Regions from separate parts of the Shewanella sp. GJ50-10 genome, predicted to be linked through region 1. Evidence: predicted binding sites of a transcription regulator. Region 1 holds the regulator's gene; each other region holds the start of a gene.
What was found. The regulator LexA, encoded in region 1, represses DNA repair genes until DNA is damaged. The targets are predictions, from matches to a motif close to TACTGTATNNNNATACAGTA.
Positions count from the first base shown of each region.

Region 2: the regulator LexA is predicted to act here: its motif matches at 2,170-2,189, upstream of recA (recombinase RecA).
Region 3: the regulator LexA is predicted to act here: its motif matches at 3,573-3,592, upstream of recN (DNA repair protein RecN).

Region 1 covers NZ_JBVVSS010000001.1:4,237,542-4,244,974, forward strand. Annotated here, with positions in the region: gene AC0L4E_RS17890 (MFS transporter) at 1-92, opposite strand, end outside; gene AC0L4E_RS17895 (helix-turn-helix domain-containing protein) at 251-1,303, shown strand; gene mtr (tryptophan permease) at 1,328-2,572, opposite strand; gene plsB (glycerol-3-phosphate 1-O-acyltransferase PlsB) at 2,584-5,004, opposite strand; gene lexA (transcriptional repressor LexA) at 5,422-6,039, shown strand; gene AC0L4E_RS17915 (cell division inhibitor SulA) at 6,036-6,542, shown strand; gene coxB (cytochrome c oxidase subunit II) at 6,985-7,433, shown strand, end outside.
Region 2 covers NZ_JBVVSS010000001.1:3,287,067-3,294,499, reverse strand. Annotated here, with positions in the region: gene mutS (DNA mismatch repair protein MutS) at 1-1,862, opposite strand, end outside; gene recA (recombinase RecA) at 2,276-3,334, shown strand; gene alaS (alanine--tRNA ligase) at 3,989-6,613, shown strand; gene csrA (carbon storage regulator CsrA) at 7,160-7,360, shown strand.
Region 3 covers NZ_JBVVSS010000001.1:3,311,465-3,318,897, reverse strand. Annotated here, with positions in the region: gene nusB (transcription antitermination factor NusB) at 1-172, shown strand, start outside; gene thiL (thiamine-phosphate kinase) at 265-1,221, shown strand; gene AC0L4E_RS14000 (phosphatidylglycerophosphatase A family protein) at 1,221-1,712, shown strand; gene recN (DNA repair protein RecN) at 1,862-3,520, opposite strand; gene AC0L4E_RS13990 (AEC family transporter) at 3,657-4,622, opposite strand; gene AC0L4E_RS13985 (YjaG family protein) at 5,023-5,637, opposite strand; gene barA (two-component sensor histidine kinase BarA) at 5,630-7,433, opposite strand, start outside.

The DNA.
Region 1 (7,433 bases):
GCGGCAACTACACCCACCAATACCACCAAGGCTACCCCGTGAAGTGCAGCATCAACACCTGTATCGACGAATGGCATACTGAATAAACTCATATTGATCTCACCTCGGTAAACTTAGATGTTGCGTAGTGTGCCTCTACCACTTAAAATCACAACAAGAAGTATCCATTCGTATCAATTAACATCACTTTTTGACTCAATCAGATACTTTAATATAATCATTCTGCTCAAATGACTTATGAGAAATAGCGATGGCTTTTAACGTTTCTTTTATCCGAGTTTGTTGTGTCATCCCCGTACTTCAAGGGATTGAGAAACATTATCAGATCACTCACTCTGACCTTTCTATTCCCGATAACTTGATCAAAGAGCCAATGACCCTGATCCCTTTCTCTGAAGTGGCTATGTGGTTAAACAAAATTGAATTGTTAACCGGTGATAGTGATTACATGCTCAAAATCCAAAACTATTTGGATATTAGCCGATTTAATATGCCCAATAATTGGTTTCTCGCCACGCCAGATCTAGCGATTACCTTTAGGCGCATTAACTACGCCATGGCCTGTTTTCATTCAGGTGCTAGTTATTATGGCGCTCAATCAAACAGAATTATTAAATGGTGTTATCGCAACGATTACTTGAGTAAGAAGGCAAAGTCTCATGACTCGCTGCGAGTAGCGCTAACGTTATTAAACACCTGTAAACACTTCCTTGGTAAAGATTATCAACCTAAAAAAGTGATGCTAAGTGGGCCTTCATTAGGGCAATTGGGGGTTGAACAAGCTTTCGGCTGCCAAGTCACTTGGAATGCTCCGTTAACGGAAATTTGGTTAGATATTGATTCATTAATAAGTTCTGAAGAAAGCTTCTTATCTTCGCTTTCAACCACAGATCAAATCAAAAAGAATAACAGCAGTAGTATTTCGCTCAATCAACTCGACTCGTATTTAAATATGCCGCAGCCTCATGACACGCCCAAAGTGCTCTATGAATTAGTAAACTATATTCGTTTTTATGGCTTACCAACGGTGGATTCATTGGCAGATTTATGTGGATTTTCAAGGCAACAATTGCAAAGGCGATTGCAAAAAAATGGCTTTAGCTTTACCGAACTGATGCGCTACATCTTAGGCAGCTTATCCATCAAATACATGCTGGAAGGCAAGGAGGTTAATGAGATTTCAGCATTATTGGGTTATGCCAGTGTTCGCAGTTTCAGTAAAAGCTTTCAGCGATTACACCGCCAAACACCGACCCAATACATTGAAAAACTGCATCAAAAAAGCCCTCACAAGAGGGCTTAATAAAGCGATAATATTACAGACTAATTATCGATATACAGGCAACAAATCAGCCATTGCTAATAAATGGCATGCTGCAGTTAATACACCAAACAAGATAACAACCACAACTAAAGGCGTGCCGCCCGGTACTCGGAAGCTATTCTCGTCAGGGAACATTTTACGCGACTTGTAGGCCATCATTGCAGGCACAATAGCAGCCCAAATGGTTGCCGCTAATGCTGCAAAACCAATGGCAATCAAAAAGCCATTTGGGAATAACAAGCCTAAAACCGTAGGAGGAATAAAGGTTACAGCCGCTGTTTTAATTCGTCCATTAACCGACTCATCAAAGCCAAACAGATCAGCAAGGTAATCGAATAAACCTAAGGTGACACCTAAGAATGAAGAAGCGACAGCCAAATTAGCAAATAGAGTCAGCATGGTGTTTAGCCAAGCATTAGACATGACATCCGATAATGCACCCACCAATACGCCCATATTACCGCCTTGAGCAATAATATCGTTGAACTGGCTGCGAGGAATATTACCCATGGTTGCCACTAACCAGCAGCTGTAAATCACTAACGCGATGAAAGTACCAATACAGATGGCTTTAATAATTAAGCTAGGCTGCTTGCCGTAATATTTCACTAAACTTGGCACATTGCCATGGTAACCAAAACTGGTTAAACCAAATGGAATGGCAGCTAAAATATAAGGCGCAAAACTTGCTTCACCATCTGGCACTAATAGCTTAACGCTATCAACATCAATGAGGAGATTACCGACTGCTAAAAAGAAGGTAATGATCATTCCGCCCAGCATCACTGTGGTTATACGATCAACTACTTTAGTACTGATCATCACAATAGCAGCAAGTACAAGAGCGAACACTAAGCCTGCAATGCTTTGCGGTAAATGGATCCCCATCCCCGACAAAGTGTGGTTCACGATGGATCCACCGCCACTAATGTATGCGTAAGTCAGAATATATAATACGAAGGTAATCGATAGGCCGTTAACAATACGCCAGAACTGGCCTAAAGTGACTTTGGTTAAGGTGTCAAAACTGTCACCTGGTTTAAAGTGCAAGTTAGTCTCTAGCAGCATTAAGCCTGACACCAACATACAAAACCAAATGCCGACTAACATTGCGATTGAATAGCCAAACCACATGCCAGCACTAACAACTGGAAGGGAGAACATGCCAGCACCAACAGTGGTACCAGCAATAATCATTGCGCCGCCTAACAAAGATTTATTTTTCGGCTGCGTTTGTGTTGAACTCATAAAGTTATTCGTTACCCATGTTCCATAGTCACACTGTCGACTATGGTTTTACGAACAGATAGTCGCAACATACCATTGGCATGATCGCGGATTCGGATGACAGCAAATTGATTGTCACTACCCGATAAGTGCCCTAATTCTTTTAATTTTACACTCAAATTATTGTAGAGTTTTTTATCGTAAAACTCTGGCGCAGTAATTCCGTGTAAAGCACCTAAACGCTGAGCTAGCATGTGGCTCGCGCTTTCTAGATCTGAACGTTCAATATCCGGTTTGTAAGCCAGTAAATTAAAGATAATCGCGTAACGTTGTAATGTCTCACTGACAGTTTCAGACAATAGCATTAACTGGGTAATATTACCTTGATTGACTTCAAACTCAGTTGTACCAGTAATCAAACCTTGCTCAACAAACAAGTCCAAGACATGGTCGACATATGCAGGTAAGTCTTCAATCCCCATAAACAATTCTGCTTTTAGTAATGGGTAGAAATCATTGACGATGCTATGGATCTTCTCACGGCTATGTTCTTCGTATTGCACTAAACAACTAGCAATTAACGAAGGTACAGCCATCAAGTGAATAATGTTATTTCGGTAGTAGCTCATTGCAATAACAGCATGCTCTTCAATCGCAATAATTTCACCAAGCTTATCGCTAGTTGAAGTGAACTTTTTAAGTGACAAACATTGCTCAACCACTTCAGTAGGATTACCTTCCGCTACTGAGGTATAGCCGGTATAAGGCACCTCTTTTAATAGCTTAAGATATAAATCTAACTGTCTTTCAAGCTCGCCGCGCTCTAGCGCATTTTGCTCAGAAGCCAATAACACCATACTGGTTAATGTGACTGAGCTGGCCGCTGCGGCGCTATTAATGTTAGTCATCACTTTATTGGCAAGTGTATTTACCGCTGGGGTTAACCAAGTTGGTTTTTGCTCAGGATCTTGTGCAATTTCTTCGCGCCAATCAGGTGCTTGTTGGTTTAAGAATTGCTGCACGTTAATTGGCTCACCAAAGTTCACATAGCCTTGGCCGAAGTTACCTAATTTACGTAACGCACCAAATACCTGCCATACCGATTCTTTTTGCTTTTTCTTACCGCTTAATTCTTTGTGGTAAGTCGATACTTCCATCACGTGATCGTAGCCTAAGTACACTGGCACTAGTGTTACTGGACGCTCGATACCGCGCAGCACACTGTTCACTGTCATTGCTAACATGCCAGTTTTTGGCGCGAGTAAACGACCTGTACGTGAACGTCCACCTTCAGTGAAGTACTCAACTGAATAGCCTTTAGCAAATAATTGGTCTAAATATTCTCTGAATACTGCGGTGTAAAGCTTATTACCGTTAAAGCTACGACGAATAAAGAAGGCGCCACCACGGCGGAACATCGGTCCTGCTGGCCAGAAGTTCAAGTTAATTCCAGCAGCAATGTGCGGTGGAACCATACCTTGATAATAGAGAATATAAGAGAGTAATAAGTAATCCATGTGGCTACGATGACATGGTACATAAACAATTTCGTGACCATCATGATGCAGCTTACGAACTTGCTCAGCACTCTTAATGCTAATGCCGCTGTATAACTTGTTCCATAGCCAAGTTAAAAAGCGCTCTGCAATACGAATCAGGTTATCAGAGTAATCGGCAGCAATTTCATCTAGATATTCAATGGCCTTTTCACGCGCCTTTTCTTCAGAAATCTTCTTGTTCGCCGCTTCCTCTTGAATCGCTTTAGTGATCGACTCAGATTTAAGTAACGAATTAAACATCGCTTGACGGTTTGGCAATTGTGGCCCCGTCATCACTTTCCGCTGACGTCGGAAATGCACTCGTGCAACACGAATTAACTTGTGAGCAATGCTGACATCAGTGCCGTGCTCATCAGCCATATAACGCAAAGACATCGCGTTTGAGAATTGAATAAAGTTATGACGACCTAAGAATAAAATCATTAGCCACTTGCGAAGCCAAGTCGGGTTTTCACGCTCGAATACGGCAGCGGTCATGGTGTCATCTTCTTTACCAGGAATACGTCCCCAATAAAGGCTAACTGGCACCAATTGAATATCTAACTGTTTATTCTTTTGGTGTAAGTCGAGTAATTTGGTGAAGTTGGCAACAAACTTCTCGCCACTATGGCGTTTGCCAAATAAAGGTTTACGGCCTTCAACACACACAATTCTTGGTGTGTTCAGCCCATCAATATCCAAACGCTCATAAGGACTAGGTAGATTGTACTTTGCAGTAATTTCATTTAGCGCCGCGATATCACTCAGCGACTCTGTCTTCATGACATAGACCACTGGTTTTTCAGGATCTAGGTTTAAGTCAGCGAACGGATCTTCAGGTACAACAACACTGTGCACCATTAGTTTCTGAATCCAACGCAACGATTTAGCAATGATAGAATCTGGTTTTAACATGAGTATTCGCATTATCAACAACGATTTATTGCGCATAGGATACCAGAATCTTGGTGGGATTCACTAACCTGCTTATATGTAGTTAACAATTAAGCATCAAACTGAATCCCCTTACGGCTAATTAGATAAGCAAATAACTCGCTTATTTATGCTTATCAAAAATAAACCACAGTACTGTATAAATATACTGTATCGACTAAAAACCGCATCATTTGTACATCAATGATAATTTAATCAAAATAAAAACCTTTTCAACCAAAATAACTTAAACTATTGATTTTAAATATATTTAAGTTAAACCAACCAGTTATAGATGAATTTTAATCGGCCTCATTCTTAAAATTCATTGGTTAATACTTGCGCGACCAAGGATACTGTATATAATGACAGTCACTGTATAAAAAAACAGGAATCAACATGAGACCTTTAACGCCACGACAAGCTGAAATTCTAGAACTAATTAAATGTAATATTGCCGAGACAGGTATGCCGCCTACTCGTGCAGAAATTGCCACTAGATTAGGCTTTAAAAGTGCTAATGCTGCTGAAGAGCATTTAAAAGCACTTGCTAAAAAAGGTTGTATCGAAATTATTCCTGGTACTTCACGCGGTATCCGCATGATTCAGGAAGAAGAGGAAGTCGAAGAAGGCTTACCACTAATCGGTCAAGTTGCCGCTGGTGAACCTATCCTCGCAATGGAGCATGTTGAGCAATACTTCCAAGTTGATCCTGAAATGTTCAAACCTAATGCTAATTTCTTACTACGCGTTCGTGGCGACAGTATGAAAGATATTGGCATTATCGAAGGTGACTTACTGGCTGTGCACAAGATGCAACAAGCCAAAAACGGCCAAGTTGTCGTTGCCCGTGTTGATGATGATGTCACCGTTAAACGTTTTGAAAAGAAAGGCAATGTTGTTTATCTGCACGCAGAAAATGAACAATATTCGCCGATAAAAGTTGATTTAACATGCCAGAGTCTCACCATTGAAGGACTTGCTGTTGGCGTTATCCGAAATGGAGGTTGGTTATGAACACATTATTAGGTAATGCTCCGCGTCACCCAGGTTTATGGGTAGATATGACCTCAGCCACAGCGCCTGTTAAGCAAGGTATTGAAACCAAACAAAGTGCTAATCAAGGCATCACTGAGCTAACCCAGTTATGCAGCCAGTTAGCAGTATTAAGTCAACAAGGCCGTTGGATTGTATTGATTAATCCACCACATATTGGCTATAAGCAAATATTGGCCAATGCCAATGTTCGTATGGATCGAGTATTACTTGTTCATACCAAAGATGAAGTTGAAACGCTTTGGGCAATGGAAAAAGCATTAACAAGTGGTACTTCCAGTGCGGTTATTACATGGACAACACCATTAGATGCTCGTGATAATCGTCGCATTCAGTTAGTCGCTAAAAGCGCTTTGGCACAAGGTGTGATCATTGAAGATGTAAATACTCACTTACATGATGAACATATGAGTGACAATACTTCAGCAGCACCATCAAGGTTAAATTTATCTGCTTTCCACTAACCGAATCTCTCTTGAAAAAGCCCTTCATTACTGTGAAGGGCTTTTTTTACGCCTTTTTTCAGCAAATTAGATGATAAAGTGATCTTGATCAATATTTAATCTCCAAGTAATGTAGTTAACAAGAGGCTAACAAATTGTTATCACTCTTGAGTTAATAAAACGATAAGAAGCTACAAAACGCTGTAAAAATTGTGCTGGTACCATGCGGTATAGAAAGCCTTGAATAAAAAGCGTCAATTTAAGAATTGAAAAGTTCAGTATTAGGTACAAGTGTGGCCACCATAACCCAATAAAATAATCGAGTATTGATACTCGCAGCCACCGTGTACTTTGAAGTGATCAAACTTTTTCGGGAATTAGAGAAGTTTGCATAGAGCAGAGTATTACTGTGTGACTTTTCCTTGTTGTTATTGCAAATCGCAATTGGCAGAGGAGTGGTCTTGTGAAGCGATTGTTGTATGGATTAATGGTGCTGTTATTTGCAGTACCGCTTGCTGCGGCTGATATGCCGCTTAACATGACACAAGGTGTGACAGAAATCAGTGGTAAGGTTTATGACCTCCATATGATTATTCTATATATCTGTTGTGCGATTGGTGTTGTGGTCTTTGGGATCATGATTTACTCGATGATCTATCACAGAAAATCTAAAGGCGCTAAACCTGCCGATTTTCATGACAGTACCAAGGTTGAAATAGCATGGACTGTCGTGCCATTTATCATCCTTATTGGTATGGCAATTCCTGCCACTAAAACTCTGATAGCTATGGAAGACCCTAGTGATGCAGATTTAACCATTAAAGTTACCGGCTCTCAGTGGAAATGGCATTACAGCTATTTCAACGAAGATGTCGAGTTCTTCAGTTTACTTTCAACGCCAGCAGAGCAAAT
Region 2 (7,433 bases), 950 kb from region 1:
ATATTGGGACCAGTAACAATCAACATACGTCGCTCTGGTGCTAACACTACGGGGTTAGCAATGAACGGGGCTTGGCTGACTAATTCGACAACAGGGTGACGACCAGCTTCAATATCAATACCGATGTCATTGCTGATTTTAGGGCAGTGATAACCTAAGGTTTCAGCTCGCTCTGCAAAGTTACTAAGCACATCTAATTCTGATGCCGCTTGAGCAAATTGCTGTAATTCGTGTAATTTAGGTAAGATTAGATCGAATAGCTCTTCCCAAAGTTGTTTTTCAATTGCCAGCGCTTTGCCTTGGCTTGAAAGTACTTTTTCTTCGTACTCTTTAAGCTCTGGAGTGATATATCGTTCTGTATTTTTCAGAGTTTGGCGACGCTGATAACTCAGCGGCACTTGATCTGATTGTAAGCGACTCACTTCAATGTAATAACCGTGGACTCGGTTATAGCCGACTTTTAAGGTGTTAATGCCAGTTTGCTCTTTTTCACGAGCTTCCATTTGCACTAAATAATCATTAGCACCTTCACTAAGGCCGCGCCATTCATCGAGCTGTGCATTATAGCCAGTGCGAATAACGCCGCCGTCACGAATAAGCATAGGTGGGCTATCTACAATGGCCGCTTCTAATAGCTGTTGTTGCTCTGGGAATTCACCAAGTAGCCCTGCTAATCGTTTTACTTCATCTTGATTGCAATGGCTTAAGGTTTGTTGAATCTCAGGTAATAATGCTAATGCTTGGCGTAGTCGTGCAAAATCTCGAGGACGCGCACTGCGTATCGCCAAACGGGCCATAATACGTTCAATGTCGCCAAGGGCTTTTAATTGCTGGTGTAAATCGGCGTATAAACCTGTTTCAATCAATTCTGCAACAGCTTGTTGGCGTCGGCTGATATGTTGCTGGTCTCGAAGGGGTTGATGTATCCAGCGTTGCAGCATACGGCTGCCCATCGGTGTAGCTGTTTTATCTAACACCCATGCAAGTGTGTTGTCCCGAGACCCTGATAAGTTTACTGTTAACTCAAGATTACGTCTTGTGGCAGCGTCTAGAATAATAGTATCAGCCTGGTTAAACATGGTGATGCTATTGATATGCGGTAAAGCCGTTTTTTGGGTGTCTTTGACGTATTGCATTAAGCAGCCAGCAGCTTGCAGCGACAGTCTTGCGTTTGTTATGCCAAATCCGTGAAGGTCTTTTGTACCAAACTGCTCTAGCAATAACTGAATACTAGTATCGTAATCAAATTCCCATTCAGGTCTGCGTCTTATTCCTTTCAGGTTTTCGATTAAGTGGCGATCAACCAAGTCTTCGCTATAAAGTAGCTCTGCTGGACTTGTGCGCTGTAATTCAGCTTCCAACGTTTCTGCATTTTCAAGCTCAACAACCACAAACCGACCTGATGATACATCTAAGGTCGCATAGCCAAAGCCTGTTTTACCTTGATAAACAGCTGCAAGTAAATTGTCTTGTCTTTCTTGTAGCAAAGCCTCATCGGTTAAGGTACCTGGTGTTACGATTCGTACAACTTTACGCTCTACTGGACCTTTACTCGTTGCAGGATCGCCAACCTGCTCACAAATGGCGACAGACTGTCCTATTTGAACCAGTTTTGCGAGGTAACCTTCAACTGCATGATAGGGCAAGCCTGCCATTGGGATCGCATTGCCACCACTTTTACCTCTTGCAGTAAGTGAAATCCCAAGTAATTCAGAAGCCAACTTGGCATCTTCATAAAATAATTCATAAAAGTCCCCCATACGATAAAATAACAACATCTCAGGATGCTGTGCTTTAAGCGTTAAATATTGACGCATCATTGGAGTATGCTTTTCTAAACTTGAGTCTTCATTTACAGTCATTAAGTCGTTGCTCTTAATCTGGCTTTAACATGGAATTATTAACGGCGCTCATCTTAACAATATTTAGTTTGATTCCCAATAAGCTATCTTCATACAGTGACTTTTAAGGATATGATTAGTGATATTTTCAACAAATTAAATAGCTTGTAACTCAATCGTTTACTAAAACAGTAACTATTGTATACAGTGGTTTTTTAGCATGGGCATTTGTTAGGTTAATATTTTTATCTCATTTAAAGCTCTGATTATTAATGGTTTAAAATTTTAAGGATGAATAAATGTCAAAAAAGTATACAGTAACTATTGATACTGTATGATTATACAGTATACTGAGCTCATATCGTTAGACAGACAAATTTATTCGTTACCAAGTTCGCATGTCGAACAGAGTCACCTTAAAAGGGATAAAGAGAATGAAAGCAGATCCAAATAAAGAGAAAGCGTTAAATGCCGTACTAGGCCAAATTGAAAAGCAATTTGGTAAAGGTTCAATCATGAAGTTGGGCGCTGATCGCACAATGGATGTTGAAACTATTTCTACTGGCTCACTTTCATTGGATGTTGCACTCGGTGCTGGTGGCTTACCAATGGGTCGTATCGTAGAAATCTACGGTCCAGAGTCTTCTGGTAAAACAACTTTAACACTTGAAGTGATTGCTGCAGCGCAGCGTCAAGGTAAAACTTGTGCGTTTATCGATGCTGAGCATGCTCTTGATCCTATTTACGCTAAAAACTTAGGCGTAGATATTGATAACCTTTTGTGTTCTCAACCAGATACTGGTGAACAAGCGCTGGAGATTTGTGATGCATTAACGCGCTCTGGTGCGGTTGACGTTATCATTGTCGATTCAGTTGCTGCATTAACGCCTAAAGCTGAAATCGAAGGTGAGATTGGTGATTCACATATGGGCTTAGCGGCACGTATGATGAGCCAAGCAATGCGTAAACTTGCGGGTAACCTTAAGCAGTCAAATACATTGCTTATCTTCATTAACCAAATTCGTATGAAAATTGGTGTTATGTTTGGTAACCCAGAAACGACGACTGGTGGTAACGCACTTAAGTTCTACGCTTCTGTTCGTTTAGATATCCGTCGTACAGGTGCGATTAAAGATGGCGATGCCGTCGTGGGTAACGAAACCCGCGTTAAAGTGGTTAAGAACAAAATTGCTGCGCCATTTAGACAAGCTGAATTCCAAATCCTTTATGGTAAAGGTATTAACCGTACAGGTGAGCTAGTTGATTTAGGTGTTGTGCATAAGCTAGTAGAAAAAGCAGGTGCATGGTACAGCTACCAAGGTAATAAAATTGGCCAAGGCCGTGCTAATGCTGGTAAATACTTAGTTGAAAACCCAGCTATTGCACAAGAAATTGAAGCTAACCTTCGCCAAATGCTGTTAAGCAAAGAAAAAGAAGCGGCGCCTGCTGAGTCAGATGAAAACATTGACTTAGAAACTGGTGAAGTTTTCTAAACAAGTTTGGTTATAGGTTGAATCGTGGTGGTTAAGCAACATTAGTTTTATTTACATTACCCCGTTTAAACCTAGCTAAATATCAATCGCGATTGGCAACAGCCCATCGCGATTTTTTGTTTTTATCAGCATATGAAGCTGTAAAAGTAATGAAAACGTACAATTAGCGAAGTAAAAAACTAACTCACTTGGTATACGGTGATGGTCATTTATTAAATCAAGCTGCTATTAAATTAAGCAGTGAACCCACCATTTATTTAGATACTTTGCACTTTATATGTAATTAAAAAAGACAGTGTTATAGGTACTGTTATACCCATTATCGCGGAGTTTTGGCAGCTTGAGCATGGCATTAAATATCGATGCGAGCAGTTATCTGAGTCAGGCGGGTTTTATCATGTAGTTCCTGGCGAGAAAACGATCAGTTTAATTGCCAAAGTAGCCCCAATATAAGCTATTAAGTCATTTCTCATGGGATTTTCGTCAGTAAAATTGAATAGCCGATTAGCTCAATCGCTATTCAATGTAAGAAAAACGCTAATCTAAGCCGCTAGATTCTCGCACCTTCAGTTTGTTTAAGTATATAATGTTGCCAATATTCGAGCTGGTATACAGCTTCAAGATAAATAGAATTTATCCATTTAGGGCGATTTCATGTTTCAGACCACCACAGAATTAAGAAGCGCATTTTTAGCGTATTTTGGTAACAACGGACACCAAGTTGTAGATAGTAGCTCTTTAGTACCTCATAACGACCCAACGTTATTGTTTACTAACGCAGGTATGAACCAGTTTAAAGAAGCTTTTCTTGGCTTAGAAAACCGTGGTTACACACGTGCGACAACGTCACAACGTTGTGTTCGTGCTGGTGGTAAACATAATGATTTAGACAATGTGGGTTATACCGCTCGTCACCATACTTTTTTCGAAATGCTAGGTAACTTCAGCTTTGGCGATTACTTCAAAGAAGAAGCGATTTCTTATGCGTGGAACTTCTTAACCCAAACACTGAAATTACCAACAGAAAAATTATGCGTCACTATTTACGATACTGATGATGAAGCATTTGAAATCTGGAATAAGAAAATCGGTGTAGCCGCAGAGAATATTATCCGTATTGGCGACAATAAAGGCGCACCATACGCTTCAGATAACTTCTGGCAAATGGGTGATACAGGTCCTTGTGGGCCATGTTCTGAAATCTTTTATGATCATGGTGAGCACATTTGGGGCGGACGTCCTGGTACTCCTGAAGAAGATGGTGACCGTTTCATTGAAATCTGGAACATCGTATTTATGCAGTACAACCGTCAAGCAGACGGTGAAATGAAGCCGCTACCAAAGCCTTCTGTGGATACAGGTATGGGTATTGAGCGTATTGCTGCCATTATGCAAGGCGTACACTCAAACTACGAAATCGATATTTTCCAAGCGTTAATCAAAAAAGCGGCTGAGATCATTGGCGTAGAAGATTTAGAGAATAAATCATTACGTGTAATTGCCGATCACATTCGTTCTTGTTCTTTCCTTATCGCTGATGGTGTTATGCCATCGAATGAAGGCCGTGGTTATGTTCTGCGTCGTATCATTCGCCGTGCAGTTCGTCACGGGAACAAGCTTGGTGCCAACGACACTTTCTTCTATAAGTTACTTCCAACACTGATTGAAGTGATGGGCGATGCAGGTAAAGGTCTTGTTGAAGCGCAAGCAATAATTGAAAAATCATTAAAAGCAGAAGAAGAGCAATTTGCTAGAACGCTAGAACGTGGTTTAGGTATTTTAGATGCCGCATTAAACGAATTAAGCACTAAGGTACTTGATGGCGAAACAGCGTTCAAACTATACGACACTTATGGTTTCCCTGTGGATTTAACTGCAGATGTTTGTCGTGAGCGTGATATTACCGTTGATGAAGCAGGTTTCGAAACAGCAATGGCTGAACAAAGAAGCCGTGCACAAGCAGCTGGTAACTTTGGTACTGATTATAATAGTGGCTTGAAAATCGAAGGTGAGACTGAATTCTGTGGTTATACCGAATTAAATGGTCAAGGTGCTGTAACTGCAATCTACGTTGAAGGTGTTGCTGTAGAGTCACTTTCCGCAGGACAAGAGGCTGTTATCGTACTAGATAACACGCCGTTTTATGCAGAATCAGGCGGCCAGGTTGGTGATAAAGGTCAACTGACAATTGATGAGAATGTATTCGAAGTTGCCGATACTCAAATATTTGGTCAAGCTTTTGGTCATGAAGGTAAGCTGACTGCAGGTACTTTATCTGTTGGTCAAACCGTTACGGCAGAAGTGGATAAGAAATTACGTCACCGCACGCAATTAAACCACTCTGTGACCCATTTACTGCATTCTGCTTTACGCAATGTATTGGGAACCCATGTGAATCAAAAAGGTTCTTTGGTTAACCCTGAACGTTTACGTTTTGACTTTGCTCATTTTGAAGCTGTTACCGCTGCAGAACTTAAGCAAGTTGAAGATATGGTAAATACGCAAATTCGTCGTAATCATCAGTTAAAAACTGCGGTTATGGGAATTGATGAAGCCAAAGAGCAGGGCGCAATGGCCTTGTTTGGTGAAAAGTACGACAGTGAAGTACGTGTCGTCACTATGGGTGATTTCTCTATTGAGCTATGTGGTGGTACTCACGTAGGTCGTACTGGTGATATTGGTTTATTCAAAATTACTTCTGAAGGTGGTATTGCTGCTGGTATTCGTCGTATTGAAGCCGTTACAGGTGCTGCTGCAATGGCATATGTTGCTGAACAACAAGCGCAACTTGATAAAGCGGCGTCGTTATTAAAGTCTGATTCTGCTTCAGTGGTTGTTAAGCTAAAAGCGCAGCTTGATAAAGTGAAACAACTTGAAAAAGAAATGTCGCAGTTAAAAGATAAGCTAGCTGCTGCTGCAAGTGCAGATATCGCTGGCGAAGCGATTGAACTGAACGGCGTCAAAGTATTAGTTAAAAAGCTTGAGGGTGTTGATCCTAAATCATTACGTGGCCTTCAAGATGAGCTGAAGCAAAAGCTTAACTCGGCAATTATCGTATTAGGTATAGCTAACGAAGGTAAAGTGAACTTAATTGCCGGTGTGAGTAAAGATTTAGTCGGTAAAGTTAAAGCGGGCGAGCTAGTCGCAATGGTTGCACAACAGGTAGGCGGTAAGGGCGGTGGGCGTCCTGATATGGCTCAAGCTGGTGGTACTGAACCAGAGAAACTAGATGATGCTTTAGCATTAGTTCAACCATGGTTAAACGAACGCTTAAGCTAATTAAAAATAGGTAAAAGCTTTAAAGCGATATAATGAAACACTGATTGATGAAATAACTAAGTTAAGCTCTATTAATGAAATACCATTAATAAAGTGATTTAAGCTACGTTATTTCATCAGCAGTGAAAGTCTATCGTTTTATGGCTTGAGGGATTGTTGAAGGTTTGGCATAGTGTAATTCTAAGTATAAATATCGATGTTGATTAACGAGTTATGAGACATTGTTTTTTCTTAAAATCTGGTTCAAAGCACTGTAAATTAATTTAGTACAGCTTTTTATGCTTTTTTGTTTATGAAAGCATCAACTTGTTTTGAATGTTCTGTTTTAGCTTTGTCTAAAGAATGGTCTGCAAATGTTAACAGCTTGATGCAAGTAGACCTGTAAATTGCCAAATTTTGTTGATTTTCGATTTTTTACGCTAAAAAGCTTAAAAATTTTATTGATTTAGTGTCGTCACTAATGATTTGTATTAAGCTAACACTATTAAAACGCGCATATTACGGATAGAAGCTGGTGTATGCTGATTGGACTAAAGGAGCAATCGAATGCTGATTTTGACTCGCCGTGTAGGCGAAACATTAATGATAGGTGATGAAGTTACTGTTACTGTACTAGGTGTTAAAGGTAACCAAGTACGTATCGGTGTGAATGCACCTAAAGAAGTATCAGTTCACCGTGAAGAAATTTACCAACGTATCCAGTCTGAAAAATCTGGAAACACTTCACCAGAAGGTGGCAATTTCTGATAAATCAGAATTGTGAAGCGTTATACCATTAAAGCCAGTGTCAGCTGGCTTTTTTGTGCCCCCAATTTGATAT
Region 3 (7,433 bases), 930 kb from region 1:
TCCAGTTGAAAAAGCCATTGTGCGCTTAGCTGCATATGAATTAACTTATCGTAAAGATGTGCCATTTAAAGTGGCTATCAACGAAGGTATCGAATTAGCGAAAGCGTTTGGTGCTGACGACAGCCATAAGTTTGTCAATGGTATGCTAGATAAGCTTGTTACTCGCAAGTAATGAATGAAAACGGTATCTTCGGATACCGTTTTTGTATGGCTTAGATACTTCTATAAAAATATAGGTGGGCGGGCAACCGTACCAGATTTATCGTGAAAGAATTCCAAATTATTGAACAATTTTTCCGTGATAAAGGCCAGCAGCGCCGTGATGTGCATCTCGGTATCGGCGATGATTGCGCAATAGTGCAACCTGCCGAAAACAAATCAATCGCAATTTCTTGCGACACTCTCGTCGAAAACATTCACTTTCTACCCACGATGCCAGCGCATGAGCTTGGTTATAAATCTGTTGCGGTAAACTTGTCAGATTTAGCAGCAATGGGTGCAGATCCTGCCTGGATGACACTTGCATTAACTTTGCCTGATGTTGATAACCAATGGTTACAAGAATTCAGTGAAGGTTTGTTTGAGGCTGCTGAATACTATAGCGTGAGTTTGATTGGTGGTGACACGACGCGTGGACCTCGTTGTATAAACATCACCATTCATGGGCAAGTGCCAACAGGTAAAGCACTTACTCGTGGTGGCGCTAAAATTGGCGATTGGATTTATGTTACTGGTACTTTAGGTGATTCAGCCTTAGGTCTAGATGTGCTACTGGGCAAAAAAGAGGTTGATCCTCAATACAAAGGTTTTTTAATTAATCGCCATTATCATCCAACGCCAAGGATCATTGCGGGTCAAGCGCTTCGAACATTAGCAACCAGCGCGATTGATTTATCAGATGGTTTAAACTCAGACATTAAACATGTTTTAAAAGCCTCTAATGTGGGTGCCATTATTGATGTGAATGAGTTACCGTTATCGAAATCACTACTTGAGTCTGTAGGTAAAAACGAAGCGATCAATTATGCGCTGACAGGTGGTGAAGACTATGAACTACTATTTACTGTACCTGAGTCGCAGCGAGGAGCATTGGATACAGCGTTAATTCATGCTGGTGTTAAGTTTGTCAAAATTGGTCAAATTTGCGCAGGCGATAAATTACGACTGGTAGCCGATGGTCAACCTTTTGAACTCGACTCGAAACATTTTGAGCATTTTTAATGAAATTATTATCAACTGATCCCGCAGTATTAAAGCTATCTTTAAAAAATCCAGTGCACTTTTTAGCGCTGGGTTTTGGTAGTGGCTTGGCTGCTAAGGCCCCAGGTACTTTTGGTACCCTTGCTGCAGTGCCTTTAGTGTATTTAATGGGACATTTAAGCTTAACGGCTTTTATTATTATCACTGTCATCAGTACCCTAGTAGGTTTTTATATTTGTGATAAAGCTGCAAAAGACATGGGAGTCCATGACCATGGAGCTATTGTTTGGGATGAAGTCGCAGGATTAATGATCACCATGATAGCGGCGCCAGCAGGGCTGATATGGATGGTAGTTGGTTTTGCCTTGTTTCGCTTTTTTGACATTCTTAAACCTTGGCCTATTCGTTGGCTAGATGCCAAAGTACACGGCGGCTTCGGTATTATGATTGATGATGTGCTGGCAGGAATCTTTGCGCTAATCTGTCTGCAGGCTATTTATTACTTTGTGTAAATGAAGTCTTTAGTTTTGAGTAAGAACGGTTTTAAAGCTCTATTAATTACGTCAAATTTATATAAAAAGCCCACTTAATTGTGGGCTTTTTAGTTTGGTTCCTTAAACTCAAGAAATTACATTGTTTTAAAGCTCATCAGCCTTAATTGTTAATGCAATAGCTCTCTCGCATTGGCGAGTGTATTCTCGGTAATAACATCACCAGCAAGCAGTCTTGCTAGCTCACTAATACGCTGCTCTTTATCCAATGGCTTCATTTGGGTTTCTGTGCCGCCACTCTTGGTAAATTTATTCACTAGCATATGTTGATGACCATTCCCTGCAACCTGCGGTAAATGGGTTACACAAATCACCTGTGTAGATTCGCCAAGGCTTCTAAGCATTCGTCCGACGACAGCAGCTGTAGGCCCTGAAATCCCCACATCAACCTCGTCAAATATTAAGGTTGGAGTAGAAACCTTTTTAGCTGTTATCACCTGAATGCCTAAACCGATACGTGAGAGCTCACCACCTGATGCCACCTTGGCAATAGGTTGGAGTGGTTGCCCTGGATTAGTGGTGACTTGAAATTCAATTTGGTCACTGCCAGTTAAAGACTGAACTTCAGGGTTAAAGTTAACAGCGATACAGAACTTTCCTTTAGGCATATTCAATTCATGAATTGATTGAGTCACTAATTTATTGAGCTCTTTAGCGTAACGTAAACGGCTCTGGCTGAGTTTTTGTGCATTTTGGATGTAAGCTTGTTTACTGTCATCAACTTGCTGCTGTATTTCATCAAGACGGCTAGCATCATTACTTAACTCTGTGAGTTCTGCTTTTAGTTGTTGATGATGTTCAGCAAGTTGCTCGGTTTGTACATGATGCTTTCTAGCCAGTTGCATTGCTTTAGAAATACGTTGCTCAAGAAAGGCAAAATGCTCAGGGTCGAGTTCAATTCTACTGAGATAATCTTGGACTTCGCTGCTACTTTCTTGAACTTGAATTAACGCTTCATTAAGCATCTCGGCAATATTTTTAAGTGCAGGGTCAAAACTCTGTAAGTTATCAGCAAAGCCTACAGCACGATTAAGTAATGACTCAACATTATGTTCGTCATCTTCGCTGAGAAGTTGCAGGGTATTTTGGCAGCTTTCAATTAAGTCAGTACCGTTTGCTAGGCGTTTATGTTCTTGTTCAATTTGTTCAAACTCACCAGGTAACAACGCGAATTCATCTAATTCTTCAACTTGATACTGTACCAATTGCTTTCGGGCGATGCGTTCTTGCTGGTTTTGTTGTAATTGCTTTAGCTCATTTTCGATATTTTTACAGCGTTGGTAGCTTTTACTAACAGCATCAAGTAAGAGTTTATGGTTGGCATAGCTATCGAGTAAGGTTAGTTGATGCTCACTTTTAAGCATGGCGTGATGCGCATGCTGTCCATGAATACCGACAAACAATTGCCCCAGTGCTTTTAATTGCGAAAGTGGTACAGGGTTGCCATTAATGTAAGCGCGAGAACGACCGTCTGCGCTGATAGTCCGACGTAAAATACATTCGTCTTCCACATCTAGATCATTATCTTCAAGCCAACGTTTAGCGAAAGGAACATCATCCAGAGTAAACCGTGCACTAACTTCAGCTTTATTCGCGCCAGGTCTTACCGTATTAGCATCTGCTCGATTACCTAAGCACAGACCTAATGCGTCAATAGCAATGGATTTACCTGCACCCGTTTCACCTGTAATGCTGGTCATGCCGGCTTTAAAATCGAGTTCTAGGAAACGTACAATCGCGAAATTATTAATGCTTAATTGGCAAAGCATAATCAATCCTTGTGTGAATAATCATCAAACCACTGTATCTATAAACAGTTTACACTGTTTATAGATACAGTAAAGTGCTGGTGGAAGATTTTTACTGTTCGGATTTTAATCTCTATTTAAACAATCACTAAACGCTTCAAATTAAATGATGAAGCAGTTTTTCAATGATCGGCAAAGTGATAAAGGTGACTATTGTGCTAATAAGTATGCATTTTGCGCTGGCTAAACCGTTGGTTTGATAGCGCTGAGCCAGTAAGTAAACACTTGCTGCTGTAGGAAGTGCTGCCAAAATAACACCCATGATAAGTAACTCAGTATCAACATTAAAATACCGTAATAAGGCGTAAGCGATAATGGGCTGAAATACGAGTTTTAAGATATTTAGTACTGTCATTTCGATAGCAATGTGGCGCTTAGGCTCTGATGGCTCTACGCCGCCATGCATTGCTTTAGCTAATACCATTCCGATTGCAAACAGGGCGCAAGGGCTAGATGTATTACCGATAAGTCGCATCATCATGCTGAGACTATCAGGAATAGGAATTTTAACTGCTGAAGCTGCGACCCCAAGCACACAGCCTATTACGATAGGGTTACTGATGAGTGCACTTAACATGATAATAATGGGGTGACGTTTTTGCTGTTTATTAATGGCTAGCTCCATACTCACCATAGCAAAGGCAAACATGACTATGGATAATAAGCTGGCAATCGCTGCAGCTGTAATTGCATGGTTGTTACCCGGATAGAGCATCATCATCAAAGGAATACCGATAAAGGCCGTGTTACCAAAGCTGGTATTTAGGCCTCTAATTGCCGCAAGCGCTGATTGTTTTTTATCTGCCATCAGTGAAATAACAACGGTGACAAAGTAGGTGATAATCATTGCGGCGCCGAACGAAAAAATAAAACCCCATTGCAAAATTTCGTTGATGTCTGTTTCGGCTAAAGCAATAAAAAGGATTGCAGGGAAGGCAACGTAATACACGTATTCATTCAATGTAAAATCGGTATCGTGAGGTAATACTTTTAGTTTTTGGACAACAAAACCTAATAGCATGATGCCGAATACAGCGATAAGAGGGGTAAGAATACTAGGCATCCCTCATTCCTTCTTTGATGAGTTATAGATAAGCATAGGTAGAACCAATAAGCTCAATTTATACTGTGGCTGCTATTGAGAAGGGAGTCCTACTAATAGGTCACTTTTATCAACAACAGAAAAGTGTTTATGTTAGCTACTAATGAATCAGCAAGTTTTGCAACTCAAAATACAAGTCATTTAAGTACAAATAAAGTGTATAACTGCCCTGATTAAATGAGTGTACTCGAAACAAGCTAATTCAAAATGAGATTTAAGTCTTACTTTAACGTGTTTGACCGATAATGAAACACGTGAGAGTGATACTGAGTATTATATGAAGTACTAGAAAGTGAACTAAATGGCGCAAATAAAAAAGGAGCGACTATCTGAGCCACTCCTTTAAACAATAACATTTAAATTATTGTTGAACACTAATGCCAATATTGGATACACCAGCTTCGACAATTTCTTTGCGTAATTCTTTAATGAAGTCAGTCGTTAGTTTTGGATTGTCTTCGATAATATCCAATAACATACCTTGCAGTTCTTTTTCTTCCTTCATCACTGGGTGATTAAAAACAAATTCCTCAACCACTTCTTCATTTAGCTCATCTTGTAACTCTTCAACACTGATCGCTTCAATGTAGTTTGCTACTGTGCTTGATGATAGCTTGCTGATGTTAGTAATGTCTTCTTCTATTTTACCTTGGATACCACCCAGAAGCGTTGTGAGTGCAACAGCTGCATCCATCGCAGGGTATACACCATAGGCTTCAAAGTCACTTGGGTCAGGAGTATTGTCTTCAAGGCGTTGTAAATGGATATCGTAATTGAACTTAAGCTTCTTGTCGTACTGAGACTGCCAAAGCAAATCGAGTACTGTACTTAACATTTTTGGCTCGCCAAACTCACATACTTCAGAAAATAACTGGTAGTTAGGCAGCATGCGCTGACAAAGTGCGGTCGCAAATAATTGCTTTTGAGGTAAAGATAACGCTTTTAAGCGTTTAAAAAAACCGGGTTTATTACTCATTGGGAACATCCGCTGATAACTGTGATATCACTTGATTTGCTGCTGATTCTACCTTAGTTAGCTCATCAAGTAACTCTAGTATTTCCGGTTCTAGATCATCAAGGCTGATTTTTTTCTTCAGTGCTGATTCTATCTCTTGGCAAAGCTTTTGAGTATTAGGGACTCCGCAATAGCAACTAGCGCCATGTAGTTTGTGAACTGTTTGCAGCATTAGTTCATTATCGGCATCTTTTAATGCGGTTTCGATGTCATTAACACTATCGGGTAAAGAGTCGACTAGCATCTGTAGCATCTCGATAGCCAAGTCGGGCTTTTGATTGGTTTGCGCTAAGCACAGCTCCCAATTAAGGGTATGCATATCGAAATGGGTGAACTTAGGTTTATTGATCCAGCGGTCGATGACGCCTTTAAGTGCGGCTTCATCAATCGGTTTTGGTAAGTAGCCATCCATACCACTGCCTAAAATCAATTCTCGCTCTTCAGCTATAGCGTGAGCCGTCACTGCAATAATAGGTGTATTGCGATTAAGAGACTCTTGGCGAATAAGTTTGGTTGCAGTAATACCGTCTGTTCCTGGCATTTGGATGTCCATAAAGATGACATCGAATGCTTGTTGCTTAGCATGTTTAACCGCATCATCACCGTTGTTGACGGATATGACGTTGACAACGATTTCTTTTAATAAAGTATCGATTAGCTTTAAATTTGCAAGATTGTCGTCAACCGCTAGCACGCTTAATTTTTTACGCTCATAAACCACGTCTTGAGTTTTCTCTGTTAACAGTGCTTTTTGAGTTGGTGGATGGATCAGTTGGTTTGCCAAATCATAGTCACTGGTGGGCATACTTAATAAAATATCTGAGTTTGGACGAAGTGCTTGATTGAGTATTTCTTGTTGCTCGATGCAATCATGCAGTAACACTAAGCAGGGTGTCTTTTGTCTGGCAGCTTTTAAAACTGTCATTAGCTGTTCGATATTCTCAAAGCCGTGACAACTGATCAGAATATAATCATAGTGTACTTGGCTAGATGATAGCGTTGATTCTAAATGATTTACTTGGCCCACTGAGGTTAAGTGCAATCCCCAAGCCTCAAAGCGGCGATTGAAGGTATCACGAGTTAATTCACGTGATTCAAATAAAAGTAGCGTCTTATCACGTAGTGTTTCTAAGTGCAGTACTTCCCCAATATGGAATTGGCTCAACTCTAACGGCAGCATAAACCAAAAAGTAGAGCCTTTATTGGGTGAAGAGGTAAAGCCAATTTGACCACCCATTTGGTTGATCAAACGCTTAGTGATCACCAGTCCAAGTCCTGTGCCGCCAAACCGTCTTGAAATTGACGAGTCTGCTTGGCCAAATGCTTGGAATAAATATTCTTGCTGGCTTTCATCAATGCCGATACCCGTATCAATAACTTCGCAGCGAAGGGTGATGCTTTCATCTTTTTGGCCAACCAAATGAATCTTTAATACCACACTTCCGTGGTCGGTAAACTTAATCGCATTGCCGATAAGGTTTGTCATTATTTGACCAACACGCATGGCATCACCGCTGACGCTTTCAGGCACGTTATCATCGATATCTATGACTAACTCAATGCCTTTCTCTTGGGCGCTACCTGAAACAATACTGACGGTTTCTGAGATGGTTTCTCTCAGCGCGAATGGCATTTTTTCAAGTACCATTTTCCCCGCCTCAAGCTTAGAGAAATCAAGGATGTCATTAATAATGCCTAGTAAATTACTGGCACTTCTTTCAATTGTTTTGATGTAATCAAGCTGACTTGAATGCAAA